2 regions of the Williamsia sp. Leaf354 genome follow, and region 2 is predicted to be linked to the other one. Evidence: riboswitches for the same ligand, from Rfam matches in the RefSeq annotation. Region 2 holds a riboswitch; the other holds the start of a gene.
What was found. Region 2 has a riboswitch for cobalamin ahead of ASG12_RS08295 (FecCD family ABC transporter permease). Riboswitches for the same ligand answer to the same signal wherever they lie in the genome.
Positions count from the first base shown of each region.

Region 1: it holds a riboswitch for cobalamin, as region 2 does, so the genes downstream of both, metE (5-methyltetrahydropteroyltriglutamate--homocysteine S-methyltransferase) here and ASG12_RS08295 (FecCD family ABC transporter permease) in region 2, are expected to answer to the same signal.

Region 1 is NZ_LMPL01000001.1:530,580-541,116, forward strand. It holds gene ASG12_RS02490 (NAD(P)(+) transhydrogenase (Re/Si-specific) subunit beta) at 1-909, shown strand, start outside; gene ASG12_RS02495 (VOC family protein) at 966-1,346, opposite strand; gene ASG12_RS21940 (hypothetical protein) at 1,476-1,904, shown strand; gene metE (5-methyltetrahydropteroyltriglutamate--homocysteine S-methyltransferase) at 1,998-4,265, opposite strand; cobalamin riboswitch at 4,438-4,653, opposite strand; gene ASG12_RS02510 (DUF2252 domain-containing protein) at 4,744-6,129, shown strand; gene ASG12_RS02515 (MBL fold metallo-hydrolase) at 6,133-6,918, opposite strand; gene ASG12_RS02520 (metallophosphoesterase) at 6,920-7,663, opposite strand; gene ASG12_RS02525 (ATP-dependent DNA ligase) at 7,675-10,059, opposite strand; gene ASG12_RS02530 (MMPL family transporter) at 10,144-10,537, shown strand, end outside.
Region 2 is NZ_LMPL01000002.1:41,070-51,606, reverse strand. It holds gene ASG12_RS08310 (ATP-binding cassette domain-containing protein) at 1-1,652, opposite strand, end outside; gene ASG12_RS21650 (hypothetical protein) at 1,815-2,687, opposite strand; gene ASG12_RS08305 (LLM class flavin-dependent oxidoreductase) at 2,753-3,775, opposite strand; gene ASG12_RS08300 (ABC1 kinase family protein) at 3,965-5,326, shown strand; cobalamin riboswitch at 5,351-5,569, shown strand; gene ASG12_RS08295 (FecCD family ABC transporter permease) at 5,675-6,715, shown strand; gene ASG12_RS08290 (ABC transporter ATP-binding protein) at 6,712-7,518, shown strand; gene ASG12_RS08285 (ABC transporter substrate-binding protein) at 7,515-8,531, shown strand; gene ASG12_RS08280 (FAD-binding dehydrogenase) at 8,765-10,483, shown strand; gene ASG12_RS08275 (hypothetical protein) at 10,506-10,537, shown strand, end outside.

The DNA of each region.
Region 1 (10,537 bases), on a different contig from region 2:
CTCGTCGGATCGATCGCCGTGGCGGTCTACCTCGGCGTGCAGGCCACCAGCGGTGGCGGAGCCAGCGTGTGGTGGATCGTCGGCCTGCTCATCGCAGCCGGTGTGATGGGCCTGTTCGTGGTGCTGCCCATCGGCGGTGCGGACATGCCCGTCGTCATCTCGCTGCTCAACGCCATGACCGGGTTGTCGGCTGCCGCAGCGGGTATCGCGCTCGACAACACCGCACTCATCGTCGCCGGCATGATCGTCGGCGCGTCGGGCTCCATCCTCACCAACCTGATGGCCAAGGCCATGAACCGGTCGATCCCCGCGATCGTCTTCGGTTCGTTCGGTGGTGGCTCCGATGGCGCCGCAGCGGGTCCCGCCGGCGACGGCGGCACCGTGAAGGCCACCTCCGCCGCTGACGCCGCGATCCAGATGGCGTACGCCAACCAGGTCATCGTCGTCCCGGGTTACGGCCTCGCGGTCGCACAGGCGCAGCACGCGGTGAAGGAGATGGCGACGCTGCTCGAGGCCAAGGGGGTCGAGGTCAAGTACGCGATCCACCCGGTCGCCGGTCGCATGCCCGGGCACATGAACGTGCTGCTGGCCGAGGCCGACGTCGAATACGACGCGATGAAGGAGATGGACGACATCAACGGCGAGTTCAGCCGTACCGACGTCGCCATCGTCATCGGCGCCAACGACGTCACCAACCCCGCGGCCCGCAACGACCCGAGCTCGCCGATTCACGGCATGCCCATCCTCAACGTCGACGAGGCGCGATCGGTGATCGTGCTCAAGCGGTCGATGTCGTCGGGCTACGCCGGCATCGAGAACCCGCTGTTCGGTGCAGCGGGGACCTCCATGCTCTTCGGCGACGCCAAGAAGTCGGTCGGCGAGGTCATCGAGGAGCTCAAGGCCCTGTAACCAGCCGCAGAACCGTTGCAGCCGTAGCAGTTCGTCTCGCTCAGCGAGACATACTGCTACGGCTGTTTGGTTTCCTGCCAGGTGCGGCCGAGGATGCAGAACTCGTTGCCCTCGGGATCGGCGAGCACGGTCCAGGTGACTGAGGGGTCCTGGCCGATGTCGACGCGTGTGGCACCGAGCGACTCCACCCGGGCGATCTCGTCGGCGGTGGTGACCCCGTCGGCGCGCAGATCGAGATGGAGACGGTTCTTGATCGTCTTGGCCTCGGGGACGCGGAGGAAGTCGATGGTGGGCGTGGATCCGTCGGCCGGACCGATGCTGAGGTAGTCGTCGCCGTCGATGTCGGTGACCTCCCATCCGAGGACCGCGGTCCAGAAGTCGGCCACGAGTCGGATGTCGTGACAATCGATGGCGATGACGTCGATTCTGCTGGTCATGGCAGCAACCCTACGACCGCACGAACGTGCGAAAGGTTGCGATTGCGTATCGGGGACTGGACATCCTTCGCGGCGCAAAGCATGTTGATAGCCAGTTGGTACGCACACGTTCCACCAGGAGGTAGGTCGATGAGAACACGACGCATCGCGCTCGCCGCAGCGGCGGCCGCTGCGCTGTCGGTGGCTGCGGCCCCGGGCGCCGGCGCGGCACCGGAGGCGTCTCCCGAACTGACCGGCGCACCCGACGTCACGATCTCGCGCCCGCAGGTGTCGACCGATCCGGCGACGCGCGGCGAGATCTCGGTCGTGATCAGCAACGTGGGTACCGCCCGGGCCACCGGGATCGTCGCGTATATCAACTCCTTCCCGAACAGGTTCGGCGGCACCGAGCTGATCGACGGCATCGACCCGGGGAAGTCGGTGCGGCAGCGCGTCGGCACGATCGGCTCGACCCCCTTCACCGGGATCGTCGCCTCCGCGGTGTACGCCAACGGTCGAGACCCACAGCCACTGAACAACTACTCCTTCAGCGTCGAGGTACTGCGCCCTCCCCGCTGACACACCGACCCCCAGGCGTGCCCCGCCTCCCCCCGGGCGTGGGCAGGTCGGGTGGGATCGAGACCCCCGATCCCACCCGACCACCTCACTTGGTCACAACTCGGCGCGCACGATGTGCGCCGCGGTCACCAGATTGCGTAGTGACGCCTCCACCTCGTCGGTCGAGCGAGTCTTCAGCCCGCAGTCCGGGTTGATCCAGAGCCGCTGCGCAGGAACCGCGTCCAATGCAGCGCGCAATGACGCCACGATCTCGCCGACCTCGGGAACACGAGGCGAGTGGATGTCGTAGACACCCGGCCCCACGCTGTTCGCGTACCCGATGGCGTTGAGGTCGTCGAGCACCTCCATGTGCGACCGCGCGGCTTCGATGGAGGTGACGTCGGCGTCGAGATCGGCGATCGCACCGATCACCGCACCGAACTCCGAATAGCAGAGATGGGTGTGGATCTGCGTCGCATCGGCCACGCCCGCCGTCGACAGCCGGAACGCGTCGACCGCCCAGCGCAGGTACGCCGGTTGATCCTCCGCGCGCAGCGGCAACAGCTCCCGCAGCGCCGGCTCGTCGACCTGGATGATCCCGACACCCGCCGCCTCGAGGTCGACGGTCTCGTCACGGATCGCCGACGCGATCTGATTCGCACTGTCCCACAACGGCTGATCGTCGCGGACGAACGACCACGCGAGGATGGTGACCGGACCGGTCAGCATGCCCTTCACCGGTCGATCGGTGAGCGACTGCGCGTAGTCGATCCACGTCACCGTCATCGGATGCCGCCTGCGGACGTCGCCGTAGAGGATCGGCGGCCGCACGCAGCGCGTCCCGTACGACTGCACCCACCCGTTCTCGGTGGCGAAGAACCCGTCGAGCTGTTCGGCGAAGTACTGCACCATGTCGTTGCGTTCGGGCTCGCCGTGTACCAGCACGTCGAGCCCGAGGTCCTCCTGCAGCGCGATGACGCTCGCCACCTCCCCGCGCATGCGTTGTTCGTACTCGTCCACACCGATCTCGTTCGCGCGCAGAGCCGCTCGCACCCGCCGGATCTCCGATGTCTGCGGATACGACCCGATCGTGGTGGTGGGCACGGCAGGTAGACCGAGCCGTTCGTCCTGGGCGGCACGCCGTTGCGCTGCCGGCCCGCGGGCGACACCTGCCTCGACCGCGGCCGCGACGCGCTCGCGGATGCCGTCGTCGTGGACACGTGGATCCGAACGGCGGGCCGCCAGTGCCCGCGCGCAGGTGTCCAGGGCCTCGCCAACCGAGTCGCGTCCATCCCGCAGCGCGGTGGCCAGGGTGACCACCTCGGCGACCTTCTCGGCGCCGAACGCCAGCCAACTGCGGAGGGTGTCGTCGAGCCCGGACTCCCTGTCGAGGGAGTACGGCACGTGCAGCGTCGAGCACGACGTCGACACCGCCACCGACGCGGCCGAGCCCAACAGCGTCGCCAGGGTCGCGAGCGACGCCGACAGGTCGTTGCGCCAGATGTTGCGGCCGTTGACGATTCCCGCCACCAGCAGCTTCGAGGTCAACGCCGGTACCGAGACCACCGGGTCGGCGGTGCCCCGCACCAGATCGACCGCGATTCCCTCGATGTCGGTGGCCGCTAGCGCCGGCAACACCTCCCGGAGATCGCCGAAGTAGCTCGCGACGAGGATCGCCGGCCGGTCGGTCCCGCGGGCCAGTTCTCCGTAGACCCGTGTGACGAGGCCGGCCGGGTCGTCGTGCAGGTCGGTGACCAGTGCGGGTTCGTCGATCTGCACCCAGTCCGCGCCGGCGTCACGCAGCGACGACAGCAGTTCGCGGTACAGCGGGAGCAGCTCGTCGAGTCGTTCGATCGGCGCGGTGCCGTCGACGCCCTTGCTCAGCAGCAGGAACGTGATCGGGCCGATGACCACCGGCCGCGCCGGGACCCCCAGTGCCAGAGCCTCGCTCAGTTCACCGAGCACCTTGTCCGGGTGCAACGAGAACGTGGTCGAGGACGAGATCTCCGGGACGAGGTAGTGATAGTTGGTGTCGAACCACTTCGTCATCTCCAACGGGGCGACCTTGCCGGTGCCCCGCGCCGCGGCGAAGTACCGGTCGAGGTCGTCGGCGATGTCGGCGACCCGTGGCGGTAGTGCGCCGAGAAGGACTGCGGTGTCGAGCATCTGATCGTAGAACGAGAACGTGTTGACCGGGATCGAGTCGAGCCCGGCGGCGTGTAGTTCCCGCAGGCCGGCGAGGCGCAGGTCGGCGGCGAGAGCCTGCAGCTGGGCCTGGTCGGTGCGACCGGCCCAGTACGATTCGACGGCGCGTTTGAGCTGCCGATTCGGTCCGATGCGGGCCGAGCCCAGAGTGGTTGCGGTGAACGGTGTACCAGTCATGTGCGTGACAATCCTTCGGTGCGTGCGGATGGCCATCACCAAGGGACGTGGTACCGACGAGCCGGCCGGGTGCCGAGGGCACGCGGCCTGAAGCCGTACCCCTCACGAGGGCACAGCCGTCAGCTCTTGCGGTCACACGCCCAGTCCACGAGGCGATGATCCGCCGGGTGCGGCGCACCCGGCACAACTGGCAGGTCTTCGGACTCGTGGGCGTGACACTCGCGGCCTACTGGCCGACGCTTCCCAGCAGGTCCGCTCTCGCGGACCCGCCAGTGCTGATTGTCGGCGGTCGTTCCCACTCACCGCTGCGGGACAGTCCCGGATTCTCACCGGGTTCCCTCTTGCCCGGCCGCCACCGAGGGCGGTGACCGGGCTCGATGCCGCACGACCGACTCAGGGGCTCCTGGGTGTCACTCGTACGGCAGACCAGCTGCGATCGCGACAGTACGCGCCCGTGTGCCGGCGTTAGCATCGCGGTATGCCCTTTCATCGGTTCCTCGAACGCCATGACCACGACGAGTCGTTCGCGATGGGCAAGGCCATGCGGGAGACGCGCGGCCGGTCGACGCTGGCGCAGCTGCCGTCGGGCGAGCGCGACCTGGTCGACCTCGTCCGCAAGCAGCACGAGGGGCGTATCGCCGAACTCATCCCGCTGCGTATCGAGCGGATGAGCGAGTCGCCGTTCGCGTTCTTCCGCGCGACCGCCGACATCATGGCCACCGACCTGTCGTCGATCCCGGTGACCGGTGTCGACGTGGTGATCAGCGGCGACGCCCACATCGGCAACTTCGGCTTCTACGCCAGCCCCGAACGCCGCATCCTGTTCGACCTCAACGACTTCGACGAATCCGGCGTCGGACCGTGGGAGTGGGACATCAAGCGGCTGGTGACCAGCGCGGTGCTGTGCGCCCGCGCCGACGACGCCGACCGCGACGACCAGGCCGAGCTCGCCGCCGATGCCGCGCAGGCCTATCGCCGGGCACTGCGCGTGGCGGGGTCGCAGTCGGTGATCGACCGCTACTACACATCGGTCGACGCAGAGGTGCTGGCCGACAACGCCGGTGGCGTGGTCGCCGATGTCATCGACTCCGCGCTGGCCAAGGCGCGGCGACGCACGGCGAACAGCATCGTCGACAAGATCACCGAGATCGGTCCCGATGGTCGCCGCCGCATCACGCCGGATCCGCCCATCGTGGTCCCGCTGTCCGCCCAGCACCCCGAGCGGATCGAACTCGCCGGGCAACGCGTCGACGAGATCTTCGACCACTACCTGTCGTCGGTGCGCACCGACGTGGCGTTGTTGTTGTCGCAGTTCGAGATCGTCGATGTCGCACGACGGGTGGTGGGTGTCGGCTCGGTCGGCAACATCGCACTGATCGTGCTGCTGCAGGGTCCGTCGGATGAGCCGATGGTGCTCCAGCTCAAGCAGGTCGCGCCGTCGGTGCTCGAGACCAACGGCGGACTCACCTCGGTGATACCCGAGACCGAGCACACGCCGGCCGACGCGCGTGACGCGATCCGCGTGGTGGCGAGTGCGCATGTGTTGCAGGCCAATTCCGATCCGTTCCTCGGGTGGACCGCATCACGCGAGGGCGCGTTCTACTGGCGGCAGTTCCGGGACATGAAGGGGTCGATCGACGCTACCGACCTCAAGGCGCGCGAACTGCGCCGCTACAGCGAACTCTGTGCGCGACTGCTGGCCCGATCACACAGCCAGAGTCCGGCGTTCGCGCAGATCGCCGGTTACCTCGGCAAGAAGGACACCGCGGACGAGGCCATCGCCCGGTGGGCGGTCGACTACGCCGATCAGGTCGACCGCGATCACGCGGAATTCCTCGCCGCGGCGGCCGACGGGGTGATCTGAGGGTCAGGCGGAGGCGACGGCGCGGTCGAACAGCGTGCGGTCGTGGGCGTTGACGATCACCAGATCGGGTTCTGCGCGACGGCGCAGCTCGGCGATGCGTTCCTGGTTGCGCCGCAACTGCTTGCGGTCCATCGCGAGCGCGGTCTCGGTCACCCGCATCGTCCACGGCGTCGAGGTCTCGTCCTCGATGGCGCCCCGGTGATGAAAGGCGTCGCCGCAGTGCAGAACCCAGCGGTTGCCGGCGTCGACGGCGATCGCGGCGTGCCCACGGGTGTGGCCGGGCAGCGAGATCAGGACCACCCCGGGGGCGATGGCGGTGAGTTCCCGCGCCGCGGCGAATCCCCGCCAGGACTCGCCGACGGGTTCGTGGGTGACCAGGGTGGGGCCGTGGGCCCACTGGCGTCGGCGGTAGCGGCCGTGCTCGAGCGTGGTGCGCGGGCGTTGGGCGGCGGTGACCTCGGTGGCGGTGGCATGGACGGTGGCACCGGGGAAGTCGGCGATGCCGCCGACGTGGTCGAGGTCGAAATGCGTGACGACGATGTGGCGGACGTCGTCGGTGGAGTAGCCGAGGTTCTCGATCTGGCGGGCCGCGGTCTCCTCCGGGTCGAGCACCGGACGGATCACATGGCGCAACGGCCCCAGACGTCGTGCGGGCGAGGCACAGTCGGCGAGACCGTAGCCGGAGTCGACGAGGATGAGGCCGTTGTCGGTCTCGAGCAGCAGCACATGGCACACCAGTGAGTCGCCGGGGACGGGCATCGTCCCGCAGTTGAGGTGACGGACACGCATGTCAGACCACCGCGCGGAAGTGGGTGATGAGACGCCAGCCGTCGAGCTGGTGGAAGGCGAGACCCGGTGGCTGGGAGGCGTCGACGATGTCGGTTCCCTCGAACGAGAGGTTCAGGGTCGACGAGACGCCCGGGGCGAGGCACACCGGACGACCGGCGAAGCTGGTGACGGCGCCGGTGTGCGCGTGACCGCAGAGGAAGCCGACGATGCCGGGGTGCTTCTCGACGAGCCGCAGCAGGCGGTCCTCCCCGGTCTGTCGGATCGAGTCCATGAACGGCATACCCAGCACCACCGGGGGATGGTGGAAACACACGATGACCGGCACACCCTCACCCACGGCGGTGATCTCGCGATCCATCCAGGCGACGGTGTCGTCGGAGAGGTATCCGTCGTTGCGCCCGGGGATGGTGCTGTCGCACATGAGGAACAGCGCGCCGGCGATCACCGCGGAGCGGTTGAGCGGCATGTCGTGGGTGTGACGACCGAACAGGCCGAAGCCGAACTCGTCGCGGCGGTCGTGGTTGCCGGGGATGAGCAGCGTGGTCGGTAACGGCACCCCGCGCAGCACCTCCGCGGCCTCCTCGTACTGGGCCGGCGAACCGTCGTCGGTGATGTCACCGGTCACCACGAGGGCGTCGATGCCGTCGGCGCGTGCAGAGATGTGGGCGAGCACCGCCTCCACTCGCGCGCGGTGGTCGGCCTCCCCGCTGAAGTGGAGGTCGCTGATGTGGGCGACGGTCAGCATGCGATTCATGATCACAGATCGCCGGGAAGCTTGTCCCTGCGGATGCCCCGCCAGCTCGGATGCCTCAGGTGGCCGGTGCTGGTCCAGTCCATGAAGCGCACCTCGGCCACCACCTTCGGCAGTACCCACACCGCGTCGTGTTCGACGGGCCGGTCGAGTCGTTCCACGAAGGGGGAGGTCTTCCGCCGCAGCGGCGCCAGCTCCTCGGCGAGGGCGGTGCGCTGCTTGTCGGTGAACCCGGTACCGACCCGTCCGATGTAGCGCAGGCCGGTGTGCTCGGGGAGTCCGACGAGCAGCGAACCGATCGTGTTCGAGCGGTTGCCCTTGCCCGGACGCCATCCACCGACGACGACCTCGATGTCACGCCAGTTCTTCTGCTTGAGCCACGTCCGCGACCGGCGCCCCTGCTGGTAGACCGAGTCGCGGCGCTTGGCGATCACGCCCTCCCAGCCCTTGTCGCGACTGTGGTCCATCGCCTCGGCACCCGATCCGCTCAGCAGCGGCGGAACCTCGATCGCCGGGTCGCGGGCGAAGACCGGTGCGATCTCGTCGAGCAGCGATCGGCGTTGCTCCCACGTCATCCGGAGCAGCGACGAACCGTTGAGGTACAGGATGTCGAACAGCATCAGTTTGAGGGTGAAGGGTTCGGACGTGGAGTCGCGGCTGGCGAGCAGTGTGAAGTTGGTCTTGCCGGTTGCGTCGACGGCCACCACCTCGCCGTCGAGCACGGTGTCGATCAACCCGAGATCGTCGGCGAGGGAGCTCAACTGGGGGAAGTCGGCGGTCATGTCGATGCCGGCGCGGCTGGTGAGCCGCAGTTCGCCCCCGATGTAGCGGGCGATGATCCGGTAGCCGTCCCACTTGCCCTCGAAGGCCCAGGTGTCGGCGGAGAGTTTCTCGACGGGGTCGTCGGTGGCGAGCATCGGGCGGGGATCGCGCAGGCTGTCGGGGACGATCGGTCGCGGCTCGTCGGACATGAGGTGCGCGAGCCAGTTCTTCTCGCCCGTCTTGATCAGGGCGTAGCGACCCTGGATGCGGTCACCGTGCAGTCGCACGATCACCTCGTCGTCACGCCACTTCTCGGTCTCGTAGGTGCCGTGGTCCCAGATCTCCACGTGTCCGCCGCCGTACTCCCCGGCGGGGATGTCGCCGGCGAAATCGGCGTAGTCCATGGGGTGGTCCTCGGTGTGGACCGCGAGACGGTTCTGGTCGCTGTCGGTGGGCAGGTTCTTGGGTACCGCCCACGACACCAGCACGCCGTCCCTCTCGAGCCGGAAGTCGTAGTGCAGTCGGCGCGCGTGGTGTTCCTGGATCACGAAGATCGGCAGACCCGGGCCGGCGTCGTCCTCGACGTCGGTGTCGTCGGATCGCGTTGCTGCCCGGTGTGTCTCGTCACCGAACGGTTCGGGGGTCTTCGATTCGTCGCGCTTGCGCCGGTATTCGCTGAGACTGACCACCGCCGGCGTATCGGCGACGACCGCGGCATCGGGTACGACCACGGCCGGTGCCGTGATCGCGTCGTCGAGACCGGCGAGGATGTCGCCGTGCTCGGAGATGCGCTCGAGGACCGCGGTGAAGTCGAGTTGCGCGATGCCGGGATCGGACAACTCGTCCCAGAATCGCGGTGCCGCGGCCCAGGGTTGCTCGCGCCCGCGTAGGGAGTAGGGCGCGAGAGTGGTCTTCGCGCTGGAGTTCTGGCTCCAGTCGATGAACACCTTTCCCGCGCGCACCGCCTTCGCCATCACCGCCGTCACGTCGTCGGGGCGCTCGGCGGCCAGCGCGGTCGCGATCTGCTTCGCCACCGCCCGGGCGCCGTCGCTCGACACCGCGGCCGGCAACGGGGCGTACACGTGGATCCCCTTGCTGCCGCTGGTCACCGGATAGGAATCGAGGCCTGCCCCGGCCAGGAGTTCACGGACCAGCAGGGCGATCTCGGCGCAGTGGGCGAGGCTGACACCCGGGCCGGGGTCGAGATCGAGCACGAGACGGTTGGCGCGGCGGTCGGGCTTGGCGACGGGGGCGTCGGAATCGGGCGGGAACGTCCACTGCGGCACATGCAGTTCGAGGGCGGCCTGCTGCCCGAACCACACGAGGTCGGCGCGCGAGGTGGCGACGGGGTAGACCGCGTCGCGGTCGCTGTGTTCGATGACCCGGCGCTCCAGCCAGCCCGGGGCGCTCGTGGGCAGGTTCTTCTCGAAGAAGGGCGCCGACTCGACGCCGTCGGGCCAGCGCTTACGCGTGACCGGACGCCGCCACAGATGCGGGAGCATCACCTGCGCCACCCGGTTGTAGTAGTCGATCACCTCGGCTTTCCGGGTCCCGGTCGCCGGGTACAGGACCTTGTCGAGGTGCGTGACGCCCACCGATCGTCCGTCGACGTCCAGTGAATCGGCCATGGTCCCGATCCTACCGACTGCTGGACAGATACCCCGGGGGGTGTGTATACCCATGGGGGTATCAAGCACCCGAGAGGACATCCCATGCGCGCCGCACCCCCCTCGTCACCCGACCTCCGTCGGCCCGACACCACCCCGCGTCCCGGACTGCTCGGTCGGGTCGGCGGCTGGGGTACCGATCACCGGCGAATGGTGTTCGGGCTGTGGCTGGCCGCGATCGTCGTTCTCGGTGCGTTCGCGCCCTCGGTGTTCTCGTCGCTTGCCGGGGCGGGGTGGCAGGCGAACGACTCGGAATCGGTCGCCGTGCGCGAGCTGGCGCAGCAGCACTTCGGCGGGAACTCCTCGGCCGCGGTGCAGATCGTCGTCCACTCGAACTCCGCCACCGTCTCCGAATCGAGCATGCAGGCGGTGTTCACAGAGATCGAGCGAGAGCTCGGGTCGGACTCGCGCTTCGGCGAGATCGTCGCGCCGCAGCCCG
Region 2 (10,537 bases):
GACCGTCGCGAGCCGCGGATGGGGCTCTGGTCGACCGACACCACGTCGTCGAGTCCCGACAGCGAACCGTGGATCAGCGAACTCTTGCCCGAACCGGCGACACCGGTCACCACCACCAGCACGCCCAGCGGGACGTCGACGTCGACCGACAACAGGTTGTGGGAATCGGCGCCCCGGATCTCGATCACCTCGGTGTGCTCGCGCACCGTGTCCTTCAGCGACGCACGGTCGTCGAAATGCCGTCCCGTGACGGTGTCGCTGGAGCGCAACCCGTCGACGGTGCCCTCGAAACACACCGTGCCGCCGCTCGATCCGGCCCCGGGACCGAGATCGACGATGTGATCGGCGATGGCGATGGTCTCCGGCTTGTGCTCCACCACCAACACGGTGTTGCCCTTGTCGCGCAGGCGGATCAGGAGGTCGTTCATGTTGGCGATGTCGTGCGGGTGCAGACCGGTGGTCGGCTCGTCGAACACATAGGTCACGTCGGTCAACGACGACCCGAGGTGCCGGATCATCTTGGTGCGCTGCGCTTCACCGCCGGACAGCGTCCCCGCCGGTCGGTCGAGGCTGAGGTAGCCGAGTCCGATCTCGACGAACGAGTCGAGGGTCTCCCCCAGTGACTCGATCAGCGGCGCGACGGCGGCGTCGCTGATCCCGCGGACCCAGACCGCGAGGTCGCTGATCTGCATGGTGCACGCGTCGGCGATGGACTTCCCCGCGATCTTCGACGAACGCGCGCCTTCGTTCAGGCGGGTGCCGTCGCAGTCGGGGCAGGTGGCGAAGGTGACGGCGCGTTCGACGAAGGCGCGGATGTGCGGCTGCATGGCGTCGACGTCCTTGGACAGCATCGACTTCTGGATCTTGGGGATGATCCCCTCGTAGGTGAGGTTGATGCCCTCGACCTTGATCTTCGTCGGCTCCTTGTAGAGCAGGTCGTCGAGTTGTCGCTTGGTGAACGTCGCGATCGGCTTGTCGAAGGGAAAGAAGCCACAGCCGGCGAAGATCCGTCCGTACCACCCGTCCATCGTGTAGCCGGGGATGGTCAGCGCTCCGTCCTGCAACGACTTCGCGTCGTCGTAGAGGGCGGTGAGGTCGATGTCGTTGACCGAGCCGCGTCCCTCGCAGCGGGGGCACATGCCGCCGGTGATGGTGAAGCTGGCGCGCTTCTTCACGTCGCGACCGCCGCGGGTGACGTTGACGGCCCCGGCGCCGCTGACCGAGGCAACGTTGAACGAGAACGCCTGCGACGAACCGACATACGGCTTCCCCAGGCGGCTGAACAGGATCCGCAGCATGGCGTTGGCGTCGGTCGCGGTGCCGACAGTCGACCGTGGGTCGGCGCCCATCCTCTGTTGGTCGACGATGATGGCGGTGGTCAGTCCGTCGAGGAGATCCACATCGGGGCGGGCCAGGGTCGGCATGAACCCCTGCAGGAACGCGCTGTAGGTCTCGTTGATCATCCGCTGCGATTCCGCGGCGATGGTCGCGAACACCAGCGAACTCTTGCCCGAGCCGGACACGCCGGTGAACACGGTGAGGCGGCGCTTGGGGATCACGACATCGACGTCGCGCAGGTTGTTCTCCCGCGCCCCCTGCACCCGGATCAGGTCGTGGCTGTCGGCGACGTGCGCGGTGGACGCGGGGGGCATGGGGGCTCCTACTTTGCGGTCAACGGTGATACAGATCGCCAGAACCACACGCGTAGCGCGGATGAGACGCCGCGAACTGAAAACTTCACGATCGTACGCATTGGGTTGGCGACTAGCTCTCAACGAACTTAACTGAATAGGCGGTGTTGCAAAAGGGGTCGATCAGTCGCGGGAATCACTATCCGCTGTGAAATTTTCCCGAATGTATATGAGAAACTGCCGCTCTTCATTTAGCTCAAGTTTCGACCTAACGACCCAAGCGACAAACGAATTGATAAAGTCACGCTGAGTCAACTCCCACGCAACCACCCACAAGTCAGCGAGAAGAACGAGAGTCAAAGCTGAGTCTTGTCGCCGATCCCAGCTTACGTTTATCCTGCCAAGGCCATCATCACCGACTTCGAATGCTGCCAGGTGCTGCTCGTAACCCGGATGAGTAAACTTGCATAACATTCCGTACATTCTGCCTGCGTATCCCACGACGCTTTTCAACTCCCCCACCGAACCCGATGCGGAGATCTTCTTTAGCGCATCCACCGATTCCGCCTTCGACGCTGACACCGACCATGCGATTTGTTCGAGAACTTGGCGAGCGACGGCGTCTCCCTCGTAATTGAGGCCAAGGCTGTAAAGGACGTGGGCCGCCAGCAGGCTGGTCTGTAGCCGCTGCAGAGCGACTGCAGACGCGAACACTCCAACGGATGGTTCCCCTCCTGCTTTTCCGTCCATACTTTCAATCGACGCGGAAATATGACGGCGTGCTGCGCGGAAGGATTCGGAAAGGACATTCTTTTCCGCTGGGAGATTGTTCCTCGCCGCCACATACTTGCGACGGGCATAGTCGACGCTCGACAACCTCGCCCCAGCCGCAACTGTTACAGCGACAATATTCTCGACGACCCCGTCCATTACGTGAAGGTTCGCCGGAAAAATGATGGCACCGCCACCGATCACCTGAACGGCATCAAAGTCCTCTAGCGTCTTCAAAACCGCCGCTGTGGGGTTGAAGGCACTATCGATCCAATCCGAATCCACCTGTCCAGCGTAGCGAGCTCGGGGGTCAGGCGCTGTCGGGCGGGGAGTCGATCGCTCGCAGACACCTATGCCGGGCCACGCCATCCCAGCGCCGGCCCGAGGCGCGTCGCAATGTCGGTGATGATCTGGACGTAGTCATCGGGCTCGAACGAGAACGGGAGGGCGAAGGCGACCTCGGTGGCGCGCTGGAATCCTGCGTGCTCGTACAGGCGGGCGGCGATCTCGTCGGACGGTCCGACGAGATCGGGCGCGAACACCATCCCTCGCGGTCCCTGCGGTTCGAGTGTCCGGGCGAACCGGCTCTCCGCGTAGGCCTCGTAGCGGCGGATCTGATCGGGGGTCGCGGTGTCGGTGGGGATCACCACGAGCCCCTGCGACACCCGCGCGCGTGACGGATCGGGATGCGCGGCGCGGTAGGCGTCGATGTGCTCGGCCTGGATGGTCGCGAAATCCCGTGCCGGGCCGCCCTCGGTGAACACCACCGACGAGGTCAGATAGTTGAGTTGCTGCTCACCGGCCCAGGTCGCCGAACCCAGACCGCCGCCGTACCAGACGCGGTCGGCGAGGCCGGGCGAGTGCGGTTGCACGCGCCGCGAGAACGACTCGATCCCCACGGTGCCCTCGAAGTCGCTCACCGGATCGCCGCGCAGGCAACGCAGCAGGCGCAGCACGCGCTCCTTCGAGAAGTCCTCGACGTCGTGTGTGTCGGGATAGAGCACGTGCCGGTAGTCGTCGTAGCGCATGGGGGTACCCACCGACACACCCGGATTGACACGTCCGTTCGACAGCACGTCGACCGTGGCGAGGTCTTCGGCCAGGCGGAACGGGTTCTCGAGTCCGAGCGGGATGACCGCGGTGCCGAGTTCGATCCGCGAGGTGACCATCGCCGCGGCGGCCATCACCGCGACCGGCGAGGAGATGCCGTACTGCAGGTGCCGGTCGCGCAGCCACACCGAGTCGAAACCCAGATCCTCGGCACGCCGGATAGTGTCGATCGTCTCCAGGTGCCCGTCGCGCGGCGACGACTCGGCGAACCGCCCGATCGTCAGGAATCCGAGCTTGGTCAGTGCGGTTCCCTCGCCGGGCATGGCCGACCCCCTGTTCTCACGCGGTTCAGGGGAACCAGTGTGCCCGGTCACGACCCCGGGCGCCCGCATCGGTTCGCTTTGACTGACGCGCTCGGGTTCGGCACCATCGCCGACGGCGAGTCCTCTCGCCGCATTCGTGTCCCCGACCTCGACCCACCCATGACCTCACCACTGCATACTGCGAAGACCATGACTCGTGAACCCGGTACCGAGCTGGCCCCCGTGGCCGCAGGCTCAGCGCACGTACACGTCCACCTCCCGCATGTGTCGCCGATCGCCGAGGCGCGCCGTGTCGGCATCACCGCCTTCCAACTGGCACGCGGCGTCGGTGAGGTGGCTGTCGGTTTCCGGTCCCGCAAGCCGTTGCCCGAACGTGCGGCCCGAGAGGTCCGCGACGTCTTCGAGCGGCTGGGACCCACGTATGTGAAGCTCGGGCAGCTCATCGCCTCGAGCCCGGGTGTGTTCACCCCGGCGTTGTCGCGGGAGTTCGAGACCCTGCTCGACAGAGTGGCCCCCGCACCGATCGCCGTGATCGAGAAGGTGCTCACCGATGCGTTCGGTGCCCCGCCGTCGCAGGTGTTCGCGGAGTTCGACGCCGTGCCGATCGCGTCGGCGTCGATCGCGCAGGTCCACACCGCGACGCTGCACAGCGGCGAACGGGTCGTGGTGAAGGTGCAGCGGCCCGGTATCGCCACCCGACTCGCCGCCGACGTCGCGATCCTGGAGAGGCTCGCCGATCTGCTCGAACTGTCGCCGTACGGTCGGATGCTCAGCGCGCGCAACGTGGTCGACGACTTCGCGACCGGCCTCGACGCCGAACTCGACTTCCGCAACGAGGCGCAGGCGATGGACGAGTTCGTCGCGGGTCTCGCCGACACACCGTTCGCCGATCGCGTGCGGGTCCCGACCGTGCACCACGAGTTCACCACCGGTGAGGTGCTCACGATGGAGTACGTCGATGCCATCCGCATCGACGACGCGCGCGCCGTACGCGGCGCGGGCCACGACGGCACCGCGCTGGTGCGCAATCTGCTGCTGGTCTTCCTCGAGTCGGCCTTCCACGGCGGCCTCTTCCACGGCGACCTGCACGCGGGCAACGTCCTCGTCGACTCCGACGGCAAACTCGTGCTGCTCGACTTCGGGATCGTCGGACGCTTCACCCCCCGCACCCGTCGCATCATGCGGCGCCTGGTCGGTGACCTGATGGTGCGCAACGACTACGAGGCCGCCGGCCGGGCCCTGTTCACCCTGGGCGCGGTCCGCAACCCGGGCAGCACCCGCGAGGGCGCGAAGGACATGCGACGGTTCACCGCACCCATCGCGGGCAAAGACCTCGCGGGGATGTCGTACACGGCGCTGGGCACCCAGCTCGCCACGCTGGCCAAGGCCTACGACCTGCGGCTGCCGCGTGAGCTGGTGCTGGTCGGCAAGCAGCTCCTCTACGTCGAGAAGTACATGAAGCTGCTGGCCCCGCAGTGGCGGGCGCTCACCGACAAGGAGCTCTTCACCTACATGAAGGCCCTGCTCACCGAGGACGAGCCGAGGCGCTGATCCGGGACGGTCGCGGGCTCGGGTAAGTTCTGCCCCGACGTCGGTGTGCTCCCGGTCGTCTCGTTTCTCCGGGAGCACCGCAAGAGGGAATCCGGTGCGAGTCCGGAACTGCCCCGCAGCGGTGATCGGGAACGACGCGACAGCAATGCACTGGCCCCGGCCGGGAAGCAGTCGCCGGTAGGTGGCATCGAGACAGATGCCGTGCCCGAGAGTCCGAAGACCTGCCGCCGTTGGTCGCGTCGGACGATGCGACCGCTCATCGGCCTCGTGGGATATGGCCGGTGCGGCGCCTCGTGATCCTGTCGTGGCTGTCTGCACCCCTTTTCCGCACAGACGGAAAGGGATCGGATGCAGGTACGCGGTCGCCCCGGTGTCGGCACGGCCGTCGTGGTGTCCCTGCTCGTGCTCGCCGCCGTCTCCGTGGTGGGGATGATCGTCGGCAGCGTGCACATTCCCGCGTCCGACGCGGTGCGCTATCTGTGGGCCGATGTCGTCGGCGGCACCATCGCCCCGCAGGACGTCCCGGGCTACCGAGTCGTGACCGATTCCCGACTCCCCCGGGTCCTCACGTCGATCTTCGTCGGCGCCGGGCTCAGTGTCGTCGGGGTCGTGGTGCAGGCGCTGGTCCGTAACGCCCTGGCCGACCCGTACATCCTCGGTATCTCCTCGGGCGCGTCGGTGGGCGCGACCGCCGTGGTGTTGTTCGGCGCCCTCGGCGGACTCGGACTCTATGCGCTGCCGTCGGCGGCGTTCCTCGGCGCTTTGGGCGCCACGGTCATCGTGCTCGTGCTGGCCCGCGGCGCAGGCGGTCTCGAACCGACCCGACTGGTTCTCATGGGAACCGCACTGGGCTACGGGTTCTCGGCCATCACGACGGTTCTCGTGTTCCTCGCGCCCGCCGGCGACGCCGCGCGCAGCGTGATGTTCTGGCTGCTGGGCAGTCTCGCCGCGGCCACATGGTACTCAGTGTGGTTGGTCGGCACGGTGTCGGTGGTCGGCGTGGTGCTCGCGAGCGCGTGCGCCCGTCACCTCAACGCCCTGTCGATGGGCGATGATGTCGCGGCCAGTGTCGGCATCCATCCCGGCCGATTCCGCCTGGCGCTGTTCGTGGTGTCGGCCGTCATCGTCGGCGTCATCGTGTCCGTCTGCGGCGCAATCGGGTTCGTCGGCCTGATCATGCCGCACGTGACACGGTTGCTCGTCGGCGCCGACCACCGCCGCGTGCTCCTGCTCAGCCCCGTGCTCGGTGCGGTGTTCGTGGTGGTCGCCGACATCGTTTCCCGCACCCTGGTTCCGCCGTACGAGTTGCCGATCGGCGCCATCACCGCCGCGGTCGGGGTGCCGGTGTTCGTGGCACTGATGCGCCGCCGCGACCGGGTGACGACATGACAGGCGACCCGGATGCCACCTCAGCGACACCGGCCGTCGCCTACCGCGACGTGTCGATCCGCCTGGGCGACACCGAGATCGTGCACGACCTGTCGCTGTCGGTGTCCGACGGTGGGTTCCTCGGCGTCATCGGGCCGAACGGCAGCGGGAAATCGACGATACTGCGCTGCCTGTTCCGAGCCCTGTCCCCGTCGGGCGGCCAGGTCACCGTGCACGGCACCGACATCGTCGCGACGTCGCTGCGCGACAACGCCCGTCAGGTCGCCGCGCTCACCCAATCCTCGGCAGTCACCCTCGATTTCACGGTCGCCGAGGTGGTGGCCACCGGTCGACTACCCCACATCCGCCTCCTTCGGTCGCCCACTGCCGCCGATCGCGAGATCTGCGAGCGCGCCATGATCGATGCCGGGATAGGAGGTTTCGGGCGCCGACGGTTCGCCGAGCTCTCCGGAGGAGAGTCCCAGCGGGTCCTCATCGCGCGCGCCTTCGCCCAAAAGACCCGCGTGTTGGTCCTCGACGAACCCACCAACCATCTCGACATACGTCACCAGTTCGCGGTGCTCGAGGCGGCCCGCGCGCGGGGCATCACCGTGATCGCCGCACTGCACGACCTGAACATCGCCGCCCAGTTCTGCACCGAACTCGTCGTCGTCTCCGACGGGCGCATCGTGCGCCGCGGGACCCCGGCCGACGTCCTCACCACCGACACCATCACCCGCTTCTTCGGTATCGGGTGCCACATCGTCACCCATCCACGCCTGCGCGTTCCGCAGATCATCTTCGACGAAGGAACCCCCCGATGACACGACGCTTCCTGGCTCGCGCCGCACTGGCGCTCACCACGGCACTCACGATCGGTGGGTGCGGCGCCACGGTTTCCGACCCCGCCGCACCGACCTCGTCCGGTGCGGCGGTCACGGTCGCCAATTGCGGTGCACCGCTGACGGTTCCGTCACGCCCGACCAAGGTGCTCACCAACGACACCGGCATCACCGAGATGATGTTCGCGTTGGGGCTGCAGGACCGGATGGTCGGTTACACCACCTACGAGGGCAAGGAACGTGACATCGCATCGTCGCCGTGGCGATCGGAGTTCGCATCGACGCCCTCGCTCGGCACGGCCTTCACCCGCGAGGTGATCCAGAAGGCGGCGCCCGACTTCGTGTTCGCCGGATGGAACTACGGCTTCAAGGAGTCGACCGGCGTGACGCCGGCTTGGATCTCGACGATCGGTGCGACGCCGTATCAGTTGACCGAGGCGTGCCGACAGCGCGGATCGACCCGACGCGGCATCACCCGTCCGCTCGACGCGCTCTACGACGACCTCACCAACCTCGGCCGGATCTTCAGTGTCGAGGACCGCGCCTCGGCCCTGATCGCCGGGTACAAACGCGAGGTCGCCCAGGCCGCCGCCACCGCGCCGACAGCCGATCGCCGAGCCCGTGTCCTGCTGTTCGACAGCGCCGACCCTGCCCCGTTCACCTCCGGACGCAACGCCGCGCCCGACGAGATCATCGCCGAGGCGGGTGGCACGAACGTCTTCTCGCAACTGGACGACTCGTGGACGTCGGTGTCCTGGGAGGCCGCCGCACAGGACGATCCGCAGGTGATCGTCATCGTCGACTACGGCGCGGGACAGGCGAACACGGTCGCGGCCAAGACCGCCCAGCTGCGCGCCCAACCCCTCATGGCCGGGACCACAGCAATCCGTGAGGACAACATTTTGTCGTTCCCCTACGCCGCCCTGGTCGAGAGTCCGCGCAATCCGGCGACCATCACCGCCCTGGCCACCTATCTGCGCAGTCGGGGGCACTGAATCGGTTCCTGCCGGTGGTGACGAGTTCCAGGTGTCGGTGACGACCGTGATGCCCGACCACGACACGACGTCGATCGAGAACACCGCGATGTCGGATTTGATCTAATCGTCGGAGTTGACCCGGGCCCGACCCGCGACCGGGGCCGAGGCGAAGGATCACGATCATCGACACCACAGCTGGCATCAGCCGCCGCGAGGCGTTGGCCACCGGCGGACTGGCGGTCACCGCAGCCGTGACGGCCTCGAGCCTGGCCGGCGCCGGATACGCCGCGGCCGCACCACGAACCGACGCCGACGTCATCGTGGTGGGTCTCGGCCTGGCGGGTCTGGTGGCCGCGGCCGAACTCGCCGACCGCGGGAAGCGGGTCGTCATCGTCGATCAGGAGAACGGCAAGAACGTCGGCGGACAGGCGTTCTGGAGTCTCGGCGGGTTGTTCATGATCGACACGCCCGAGCAGCGGCTGCTGGGCGTCCGGGATTCCTATGAGCGCGCCCGGACCGACTGGTTCGCCACCGCCGGCTTCGATCGGGCACCGCAGGACCCGCGTGGTGAGGACTACTGGGGTCGCCGGTGGGCCGAGGCGTACCTCCAGTTCGCCGCGGGCGAGAAGCGCGCGTGGCTGTCGTCGATGGGGATGGCGTGGGTTCCTGTCGTCGGGTGGGCCGAGCGTGGCGACGGGCGACCGGGGCGTCCGGGCAACACGGTCCCCCGTTTCCACCTGACGTTGGGCACCGGCCCTGGGGTGATGGAACCGTTCGAGCGGCGCGTCCGCGCGGCGGCCGCACGTGGTCGCATCGAGTTCCGCTTCCGGCATCGTGTCGACGAGCTCGTCACCACCGGCGGCGCGGTCACCGGTGTGCGCGGTACCGTGCTCGCCGCCAGTTCGGCCGCGCGCGGAACCCCCAGTTCCCGTGTCAGAGCGGGCGATTTCGCCATCAGCGCCCCGCTGGTGATAGTCGCGTCGGGTGGCATCGGCGGCAATCAGCAACTCGTCCGCGACAGTTGGCCCGCACGTCTGGGCACTGCCCCGGCGCGTCTCATCACCGGCGTCCCCGCGCATGTCGACGGCCGCATGATCGGCATCACCGAGCGTGCCGGGGCACGGGTGGTGAACCGGGACCGCATGTGGCACTACACCGAGGGGCTGCGGAACTTCGCGCCGATCTGGCCCGGCCACGGCATCCGGGTCCTCGGGGCACCGACCTCGATGTGGTTCGACGGCCGCGGGCGGCGGTTCCCGTCACCCGGTATCCCGAGCTACGACACCCTCGGCACCCTGGAACTCATCCAGCGCAGCGGTTTCGACCACTCCTGGTTCGTGTTGAACAAGCGGATCATCGAGAAGGAGTTCGTCCTGTCGGGATCGGAACAGAACCCCGAACTGACCGCGAAGAACCTCGTCGCCTATCTCGCCAACCGCGTGATCGACGACGTGCCGAAACCGGTGCAGGCCTTCCTCGATCGCGGCGTCGACTTCGTACAGGCCCGCACGGTCGCCGAGCTGGCGCGCAAGATGAACGGTCTGGTGGGCGAGCGGCTCATCGACGCGGCCGATCTGGAACGTCAGATCGTCGCGCGCGATCGCGAGGCCGCGAACCCGCGGTCGACCGATCCGCAGATCCTGGGTATCAAGCGGTCGCTGGCCTACACCGGCGACAACCTCGTGCGGACCACACCGCTGGGCCCCATCCTCGACCCCGCGGCCGGTCCGCTGATAGCGATCCGTATGAACATCCTGACGCGAAAGACGCTGGGAGGCCTACAGACCGATCTGTCCGGACGGGTTCTCGACGCCGACGGGACACCCATCCCCGGACTCATGGCCGCCGGTGAGGCCGCCGGCTTCGGCGGGGGCGGCGTCCACGGTTATCGCTCCCTCGAGGGCACGTTCCTCGGCGGATGCATCTTCTCCGGTCGACAGGCGGGACGGGCGGCCGCACGCATGGTGTGATTCACGTCGACCGGGAGGCGACATGAACGACACCCTGACCGTGCACATCGATCG